Regions from separate parts of the Peribacillus sp. NJ11 genome, predicted to be linked through region 3. Evidence: riboswitches for the same ligand, from Rfam matches in the RefSeq annotation. Region 3 holds a riboswitch; each other region holds the start of a gene.
What was found. Region 3 has a riboswitch for lysine ahead of dapA (4-hydroxy-tetrahydrodipicolinate synthase). Riboswitches for the same ligand answer to the same signal wherever they lie in the genome.

Region 1 (3,286 bases), on a different contig from region 3:
GTATTTGGGTTTGCCTATGATAAAGGCTGGATGTGCGTTCAGGTATTTTTTGTCCGACAGGGTAAATTGATAGAAAGAGATGTTTCACTTTTTCCTGTCTATGATGAACCGGAACAGGAACTACTTACATTCCTCGGTCAGTTTTACGAGATTACCAACCACTTTAAACCAAAGGAAATCTTGCTGCCTGAGTCAGTGGATGCCGAAATGGCCGAGGGGCTCCTTGGTGTCAAAACGATTCACCCGAAACGGGGATCGAAAAAAGACATGCTTAAATTAGCGAATAAAAATGCCTCCATCGCCCTTCAGGAAAAATTCTCCTTGATTGAACGGGATGAAGAAAGAACCATCAATGCGGTGGAAAACCTCGGGAACCAATTAGGCATCTACACCCCGCACCGAATTGAAGCTTTCGATAACTCCAATATTCAGGGAAGTGACCCTGTTTCCGCTTTAGTCGTGTTCATTGATGGGAAACCGGAAAAAAGGGAGTACCGTAAATATAAGATCAAGACGGTCCAGGGACCTGATGATTATGAATCGATGCGTGAAGTGGTCAGAAGAAGGTATTCACGAGTATTGAAAGAAGGGCTGCCACTTCCGGACTTAATCATCATCGATGGTGGAAAGGGCCATGTGGAAGCCGTTCGGGATATATTGGAGAATGAATTGGGCCTTGATATTCCACTATCAGGTCTCATAAAGGATGAAAAGCATAGGACCTCGCAGTTGATGATTGGAAATCCGCTTGAACTCGTACCACTTGATTCACGTAGCCAGGAATTTTACTTATTGCAAAGAATTCAGGATGAGGTGCATAGGTTCGCGATTACGTTTCATCGCCAGCTACGCGGGAAAAATGCGGTTCACTCCCAGCTAGATGATATTCCAGGTGTTGGGGAAAAGCGAAGGAAGCAATTGTTAAGGCATTTTGGGTCATTGAAGAAAATCAAAGAGGCAACGGCCGAGGAAATTATGGAAGCGGGCATGCCAAAAGGGGTAGCCGAGGGAATCGTAAGAAAATTACAAGAATAATCTTGCTACCGACTATTCCCTATGCTATGATTAAAAAGAATTTTTAACTAGACAACTTAAAAGTGCTGATAGAGGTGCGGAATTCAAGAGTAAAAACCTGGAGAAGTATGAGCTTCCATGAAAGGTTTTGAAAGGGGATGACGCCGAAGGAAGACAAGACTCATACCTTGTTTTTCTGGTCTGACATTTAATAAATGGCGGATTGTCAGGGTTAATACCCTGGAGAGCTATCTCACTGTGTTTACAGTATTAGATATGTGATCACAGCAATGAGATATTTCTCATTGCTTTTTTTATTGCCTAAAAAGGTAGAGAGGGTGCATTAGGATGGCATTAATCGTTCAAAAATTCGGCGGAACATCCGTCGGAAGCGTAGAAAAAATCAAAAATGTTGCCAATCGGGTAATCGAGGAAGTGGAGAATGGAAATGGTGTGGTAGTCGTTGTTTCAGCTATGGGGAAAACCACAGATCAATTGGTTTCCATGGCCCAAGATATTTCCGGAACCCCGAGCAAGAGGGAAATGGATATGCTATTGACGACGGGGGAACAAATCACGATATCCCTGTTAACGATGGCATTGATTGAAAAAGGACATGAAGCCATTTCGTACACAGGCTGGCAGGCAGGTATGCAAACGGAATCCGTTCATGGGAATGCCAGGATTTTAAACATCGATGCTACAAGGATTCAAGCCCAGCTCCAGGAAAAGAAAATTGTGGTCGTAGCCGGTTTCCAGGGGAGCGATGCAAATGGGGAAATCACTACCTTAGGGCGGGGTGGTTCCGATACGACGGCGGTTGCCATCGCTGCAGCGCTGAATGCGGATAGATGCGATATTTATACGGATGTAACGGGTGTTTTCACTACGGATCCACGCTACATAAAAGGTGCGCGAAAACTTCAATCCATTTCTTACGATGAGATGCTGGAACTAGCAAACCTGGGGGCGGGCGTCCTACATCCAAGGGCTGTCGAATATGCAAAGAATTATCAAATCCCGCTTGAAGTCCGTTCGAGCATGGAGAGAGAATCAGGAACGATCATAGAGGAGGAAGCAACTATGGAAGAAAACTTAATTGTACGGGGCATTGCTTTTGAAGACAGTATTACTAGGGTCACAATTTATGGTTTGCCCCAATCACTTGGTGCATTATCCACAATTTTCACGACACTTGCGAAAAACCGGATTAATGTGGACATCATCATTCAAAGCATGACTGCCGAGGATACGACCAATCTATCATTTTCCACAAAAAGTGAAGATACGGAAGCGGCATTGATCGTGCTGGAAAACAATAAAGAACGATTGGCATTCGACCGAATCGAAACGGAGGGTGGGTTGGCCAAAGTGTCCATCGTCGGATCTGGTATGGTATCCAATCCAGGAGTGGCTGCCGAGATGTTTGAAGTGATGGCCAATACAGGCATCCAAGTGAAAATGGTCAGCACATCGGAAATTAAAGTCTCGACTGTCGTCAATGAAAAGGAAATGGTGAAGGCGGTCGAATCTCTTCATGAAGCATTTAAACTTGGGCAGCATGCAAATGTGCTAGCTTGAGTGTAAGGAGTCCAATAAAAAAACAGACTTCCGGTAAAAAGGGTAAGTCTGTTTTAAGGGCTTAATAGATTGGATCTCTGGGATCCCATTGGATGGTGAATATCACTTTTTTTGCGCGGCGTTTGATTTCTTCCGTTGATTCGCTGAGGAATTTTTTTTGCAGTGTAAACTGCTCGGCAAGGAAACCGGCTTCAAGTTGGAAGTGACAATCAGGGTGTAAATCCAGGCGGCGGCTGATTATTTCACCCGTCAGGGATAATTCCATCTCGTGTTTCGTATACTTCATGATTTCCAGATTGCCCCATCCAGCGCTCTGGAAAAATTCAATCACTTCCTGATCGCCATTCAATGGGAATTTTCTTGCTAATTGTTTACCTGCCCAATAGAGGATTTGATTAGAGTCTTTTCCGAGAATATCGTTCAATAGAACTTCTCTGATTAATTCGTATCCGAAAGCTGGAACTTGGAATTCTTCAGTTTGAATTTCTTCAGCTTGAATCTCTTCTTCTATCGCAGCAGCAATATTTTTTTTCATAGTTTATCGCCTCTTTCTGTAAATCTATTATAAACGTATTTCTTTTGCAAATTATACTGTTTTTTATTTATTTAAATAACAATTGGGAAAAAATGAGAAATTATACCGAGATATTAATAGTTAAATTTGAAATTTCTTCAAAATATCATCTTGACA
Region 2 (3,286 bases), on a different contig from region 3:
CATCTAGTCATCTTTCAGACCCATTACGAAAGAGAGAAAGAAATCCAGGCTTTGAATATGCTGCAAATGAAGCAACTCGATGGCATTATCGTTTGTTCAAGAATTTCGGAAATGAAAATCCTCTTGGAGTATCAAAAATATGGACCGATTATCTTATGTGAAGATACAGCCCAGGCTGAATTTTCATCCATCAGCGTTGATCATTATGCAGCTTTCTCCTGTGCCCTTGAATACGTGATTGCTAAAGGTTATCAGAAAATTGGATACAGTCTTGGCCGTAAAAAGAGCAGAAACAGTTCTCTCCGCACAAAGGCTTTTAACGATATCATGAGTAAACATCAACTTATAAACAATAAAGATTGGCTGTTTGAAGGCAGTTATCACATCAAAGACGGTGAACAATTGTTTCAGGATTGGAATTCGATGGTGAATAAACCTGAGGCCATCATCATCACTAATGATGACACGGCGGCAGGCTTCATTCTAACAGCTAAGAAATCTGGCATGAGGGTACCTGAAGATGTGGCCATTCTCGGCTTCAATAATGATAGCCTGAGTGAAATGCTCGAAATCACGACCATTTCCTTACCGCTGGAATGGATTGGGAAAATGGCAGTTGATCTATTCGAGAATCCTGAGGTGGTCAAACATGTAAAACTGGAATACGCCCTTATAAAAAGAAGGAGCGTTTAATAACGCTAAGAATAGCTTTACTTTTGTATCATCAAATCTTCCAGACTTTTTTGAACTAGGAAAAAATAACCACATAAAATAATCATTGCGATATCCATGAGATTATTTTATAATTTTGATATAGTAAAGTTTACTCAATTACTAGCAATCTATTAGCTATTGCATGAATTTCATGAGTATAATCGTCCGTCGTCAATTACAAGATGGCGCAACGATTTAAGAAAATTGAATACTTCCTCATTTACCGATGAGTTAGAGGCTGCAGCTTATAAAAGTAAAACGGACGAGATTCTGGAAAATTAAAGACTCCGTTTGAAAGGATAAGTTGCCGAAGTTTGGGTATATTCCATGTATACCTTGGCTGGCGGTGTTTTCGAACAGGAACATCACTGTCACGTTTTTTCTAAAAGCGTGGGGAGCTATCTTCGGAAGGATAAACGGGTTTATTATAAACAGCCGTCGATCTTTTTCGACTGCTGTTTTTTTATTTTTCGTTCCCTTCCAATAAAAAGGAGTGTAACATCAATTGGCAAATTCACAACAAGCATCAAGCCCTACTGAATTGAAAAGGAGCCTGAAAGCGCGGCACTTGATGATGATTTCATTAGGTGGAACGATTGGAACAGGTTTATTTTTAGCAAGTGGCGGTGCCATTCATTCAGCCGGACCCGGCGGTGCCTTGGTGGCATACGCGATCATCGGCATCATGGTTTATTACTTAATGACAAGTCTTGCAGAAATGGCAGCGTTCATGCCAGTGGCCGGTTCGTTCCGTGTCTATGCATCCAAATTCGTCGATCCGTCTTTCGGTTTTGCGATTGGATGGAACTACTGGTATAACTGGGCAATCACCATTGCCGCTGAATTAGCAGCCGTTGTCTTAATTATGAAGTTCTGGTTCCCGGATAGTCCTTCCTTTATCTGGAGTGCCATTGCGTTAATCACAATGTTTCTTATCAATTACATGTCCGTTAAAGGTTTTGGGGAAACGGAATTCTGGTTTGCCATGATCAAAGTCGTGACGGTCGTCATATTCTTGATCACTGGTGTTTTGATCATCCTCGGAATCATGGGTGGGAAAGACCCAATTGGTTTTTCCAATTTCACAATGGGCGAAGGTCCCTTTAACGGGGGGTTCTTCACGATTCTAGGCGTATTCATGGCAGCTGGCTTTTCTTTCCAAGGAACGGAATTGCTTGGAGTGACGGCTGGTGAAAGTGAGGATCCGGAAAAAAATATCCCTAAAGCGATCAGATCCGTTTTCTGGCGCATCATCTTATTCTATATCCTTGCAATTTTTGTAATTGGAATGATCATACCGTTTACGGATTCACGTTTATTGAGTGAAGATGTTGCCGTAAGTCCATTCACGCTTGTATTTGAACGTGCGGGCCTTGCATTTGCCGCATCCATCATGAACGCGATCATTTTATCATCCGTACTCTCTGCCGGTAACTCTGGCATGTACGCTTCAACCCGTATGCTATGGGACTTGGCACGTGATGGGAAAGCACCGAAATTCCTTGGCAAGTTAGATAAAAGAGGAGTACCAGTGAATGCACTTATCGTGACTTCCTTAGTTGGCTGCGTTGCATTCTTAGCTTCATTTTTCGGAGATGGTGTTGTTTATATCTGGTTATTGAATGCTTCAGGCATGGCCGGATTCGTCACCTGGGTCGGGATTGCGATTGCCCATTATCGGTTCCGCAAAGCCTACGTAGCTCAAGGCCTTGATATGAATGCTTTACCATACCGGGCCAAAGGCTTCCCATTCGGACCTATATTCGCACTTGTCCTTTGTATCATCATTATCATTGGACAAGGCTATCAAGCCTTCAGTAGCAATGGGATCGATTGGAATTCAATGTTCGTTTCCTACATTGGCTTGATTCTATTTTTCGTCCTATGGTTCGGCTATAAAATTAAGCATAAAACGAAAATCATTCCCCTTGAGGAATGTGACCTTAAATCAAAATAATACGTAAAAGGACCTGCTCTTCTCTAAACGGGGAAGAACAGGTCCTTTTTTCATTTCAAATGATAAACACGACATTCATATGGACGCAGAGGTTTGGTGGAGATTCCTTCTTCTTCCTGATCATAATTACCGATCAGCCTTGTAGCAGAATATGCATGCAGCTCTTCAGGCAAAGAATAGGAGGCCGGCTCCTCTTTAAAGTTGCATAGCACTAGCAGCTTTTCTTCTTCCAACGTTCTCGTATAGGCAAATATTCGTTCATCATCTGGACAGAGCAGTTCAAAACGGCCATAAACGACGATTTCATGATCCTTGCGTATTTGGATAAGCCTTTTATAAAAATGAAAAATGGAATTCGGATCATTGTAGGCTTTTTCCGCATTGATCTCGGGAAAATTGGGATTAACCTTAATCCAAGGACTCCCATTTGTGAATCCTGCGTTCCGGGAATCATTCCACTGAATCGGTGTCCTCGCATTATCCCTGCTACGGGCGTGAATGGCTGACATCATCCGCTCTTTTGACCAGCCACGCGAATTGACGAGTTCGTCATATGAATTCAACGTTTCAATATCCCGGTATTCATCGATGCTTTCAAATGCAACATTGGTCATG
Region 3 (3,286 bases):
GTGTCCTATTGCTGAAACTTCCGGGGGATTTTTGGGACCTACTGGGCTAGCGTCGGGATGCTCTATCCGTTGTACAAATTGTTGGAAAACGCGGTGAATTAAAGGTCAGGCTATATAATTAATGTTGGTTCAGTTGACGAAATAATATCTTTAACCTTATTATCTCTAGCTATCTCTAACTATTTCTACTAGCTTTTAACCCTGAGTCGTGCATCGATTAGAAAGCAGAGCAGTGCACTTCTTTCGGAGTTGCACTGCTTTTTAAAATTTCTCCAGTTTATATGATTATTAATTAGAAAATCTGTATTAAAGACTCGCTATATGAATCATTTATTTATTTAACAAAATTGCTTCTACGTTACTAGGGTGTAGAGCTATTTGTAGTGCTCTTTTTTCTTCATAGTTTAAAGGGACCAATGGTAAGCGGACACCTCCCACATTTAAACCCCGCATATTTAATGCTGATTTTACCGGTGCTGGGCTTGGTGCAGCAAATAATGCTTTCATAATTGGAAGAAGGTTACGATGTGTAGTAGCGGCACCATGGACATCACCATTTTTAAAGCTATTGATCATTTCTTGCATTTCATTACCAATTATGTGTGAAGAAACCGAAACAATGCCTGTTCCACCGATGGCTAAAACCGGTAATGTTAACCCATCGTCGCCGCTGTACAATGTAAAATCACTAGTTGTTTTGCTTATGATTTGTGCCATGGCATCTAAGTCACCACTTGCTTCTTTTACTGCCACAATATTGTTAATTTTTGAGAGACTAACAATCGTCTCTACTGACATGTTTACAACACTCCGTCCTGGGATATTATAAAGCATTACCGGTAATGATGTTGATTGGGCAATAGCATTAAAGTGCTGAAATAATCCTTCTTGAGACGGCTTGTTATAGTAGGGGGTAACGAGCATTATTCCGTCAACGCCTGCTGCCTCTGCTTGCCGTGTTAAGCTGATAGAAGCTTTCGTGTTATTTGAGCCAGTTCCAGCTATGACTGGAACTCTTCCATTAACAACTTCTACAACAATTTTGAATAAATCTACTTTCTCCTCTGCAGTTAATGTAGGAGACTCTCCAGTTGTACCAGCTATAACTAATCCATCAGAACCATTAGCAATTAAATAATTTACTAAAGTTCTCGTAGCATTAAAATCAACCTCATTATTATGATCAAACGGGGTAACCATTGCGGTTAAAACTTGGCCAAAATTCATAACTTCACACCCTTTTGTATAATTTTTTAAAAAAATTCAGAGGTGGTTAGGGCCATTCAGGAATAAACGCAAAAAAGCAACAACGAGGATTCGCTGCTGCAGTAGAAACAATATTTATCAAAAAAATGTTTCCGCGCGTAAGATAGCCCTCCATATAGTTTCCTATATGACAGTCCTGTATTTATTCAATAGCAGAACCAGCTTCAAGAACATGAGATTCTTTCCGCTTCGGCAAATTCCCCTTTCCACAATAGTCATAGGATCTCATTCTCCTCAAAATGTGTACTAATGGTCTTTGCTCCTCTATCCTCACTTCAAAAAGTATGAAGTAAGAAAATATTTAATTGACTGTAATATAACAAGTAATCCTTTCTATTGCAAGGTCAATTTTGAAGTTTTTTTTAAGAATACATGGATAACGATGGAAAAGGCTACAGTATTGGGGTGGATTCATCTTTTTTAGTTATTATGTAAACTCAATATAATAGTTTTATAAAACAAATTGTATGAATTAGTTTCCTCAGGATAAACCTTTTTAAGTCAACCGTATAAGTTACTTTTTATTCTCCCTATACTTCAATACTAAGAAAATACATGTATTTTTACTTTTTTCCGCGTTTATCGAATTTGATAGTTTCTCACTTGCGAAAGAACTTATGTTCGTATACGTGGTTAAAAAGGGAGGTCCCCCTGATGACTATTCATGACCGAGGAATTCTAAAGTGGCAGGCAGCCTTGATTTTACCTGAACATAAAGCTTTTCAAAAGAAAATGATCGAAGATTATTTTAGACAAGAAAAACACGTTCTGATAATGCGGTAATAGAATCTTTCCATGCCAGTCTCAAAACAGGAGAATTTCTGAGAGTTAAATTCCATTTCCTTGGCAATGAGGAGGTAAAATTAAGGATCGAAAGATATTTAAATTATTATAATAAGGACCGACTACAAAAAAATTAGACTACCTTAGCCCCATACAATATGGTTTTAAGGCAGCCTAAACTTGGAGTTTTATATGTTTCTCAAACTGCTAGGTCAGTTCAGAACCTTGCCGTTTATTTGTAACAAAATAGGATATAAGAGGCCCTCACCTAAAATAGGGGAGTATTTGTGGTACTTCCTACACTGATTGCCACTAAAAATTTCCTTTGTTGTTGTTATAGTTCCAAGCTCCGTTATTTATTAATATATAAAATTTATTTTTGCCACAAAGTTTCTCGAAATAAAATTCTCGAAATGTTAGGGGCACCTCACTAGAGTAAAATCAATAACTATTATAAAGAATGATGAGCTTTTAAATAGTTTTGAGTGGGAGGAGCAAAGGCAAGCGAAATATTTAAACTTCTTGCAATTCACCTTTAATAAAATTCTCAACCGCAAAGGCAGAAACACCTAACGCAACAGAGTATATGGAGAGCTTAGAAAAATCAATTTGTAAGTCTTCTTGATGGAACGGGAGTGTATGGTTATCGATTGTTTTTTTAATTGGTTTCTCTAGCCATTCCTTTGCCATTGCAAGACGATTCCCAATAATAATTTGTTCAGGGTTGAATGTATTAATGATGTTGCTAATCCCGAATCCTAAATAACAACCAATTTGATGAAATACCTGAAGGGCTGCTTCATTTTTTTCTGCAGCTGATTTTATTACTGACTCTAGGGTTGTTCCAGTTCCTGTAGCTTCCTTCAGTAAGGCATTTTCAGATGCATAAGCCTCCCAACAGCCTTTGCTGCCACAAGTACAGGGTTTTCCATTCATTTGAATAATCATATGACCCAATTCACCAGAATATCCATTTAATCCTTGATACAATTCCCTATTTAAAATGATACCAACCCCAATTCCAATACCGGCACTTACATAAATGATATTTTGATAGTCTTGACCAACCCCAAATTGCTTTTCCGCATATGCACCAGCATTTGCTTCATTTTCAATAATCACTGGAACTTTGAATTCCTCTTCTATAGCCTGTTTGATGAATATATTTTTCCACCCAAGATTCGGAGCGAGAAGAACTTTTCCCTCTTTATCGACAATGCCAGGAATTCCAATTCCT

Region 1: linked by a shared signal. The riboswitch ahead of QUF86_RS13480 (aspartate kinase) and the one ahead of dapA (4-hydroxy-tetrahydrodipicolinate synthase) in region 3 are both predicted to bind lysine.
Region 2: linked by a shared signal. The riboswitch ahead of QUF86_RS07665 (amino acid permease) and the one ahead of dapA (4-hydroxy-tetrahydrodipicolinate synthase) in region 3 are both predicted to bind lysine.

What each region holds. Positions count from the first base shown of each region.
Region 1 covers NZ_JAUCFO010000001.1:2,734,560-2,737,845, forward strand. Annotated here, with positions in the region: gene uvrC (excinuclease ABC subunit UvrC) at 1-1,035, shown strand, start outside; lysine riboswitch at 1,097-1,273, shown strand; gene QUF86_RS13480 (aspartate kinase) at 1,363-2,595, shown strand; gene QUF86_RS13485 (YslB family protein) at 2,657-3,130, opposite strand.
Region 2 covers NZ_JAUCFO010000001.1:1,571,397-1,574,682, reverse strand. Annotated here, with positions in the region: gene QUF86_RS07670 (LacI family DNA-binding transcriptional regulator) at 1-693, shown strand, start outside; lysine riboswitch at 939-1,123, shown strand; gene QUF86_RS07665 (amino acid permease) at 1,220-2,671, shown strand; gene QUF86_RS07660 (glycoside hydrolase family 13 protein) at 2,722-3,286, opposite strand, start outside.
Region 3 covers NZ_JAUCFO010000003.1:110,499-113,784, forward strand. Annotated here, with positions in the region: gene dapA (4-hydroxy-tetrahydrodipicolinate synthase) at 331-1,227, opposite strand; lysine riboswitch at 1,363-1,541, opposite strand; gene QUF86_RS28490 (hypothetical protein) at 1,921-2,049, shown strand; gene QUF86_RS28865 (IS3 family transposase) at 2,049-2,186, shown strand; gene QUF86_RS28495 (ROK family transcriptional regulator) at 2,563-3,286, opposite strand, start outside.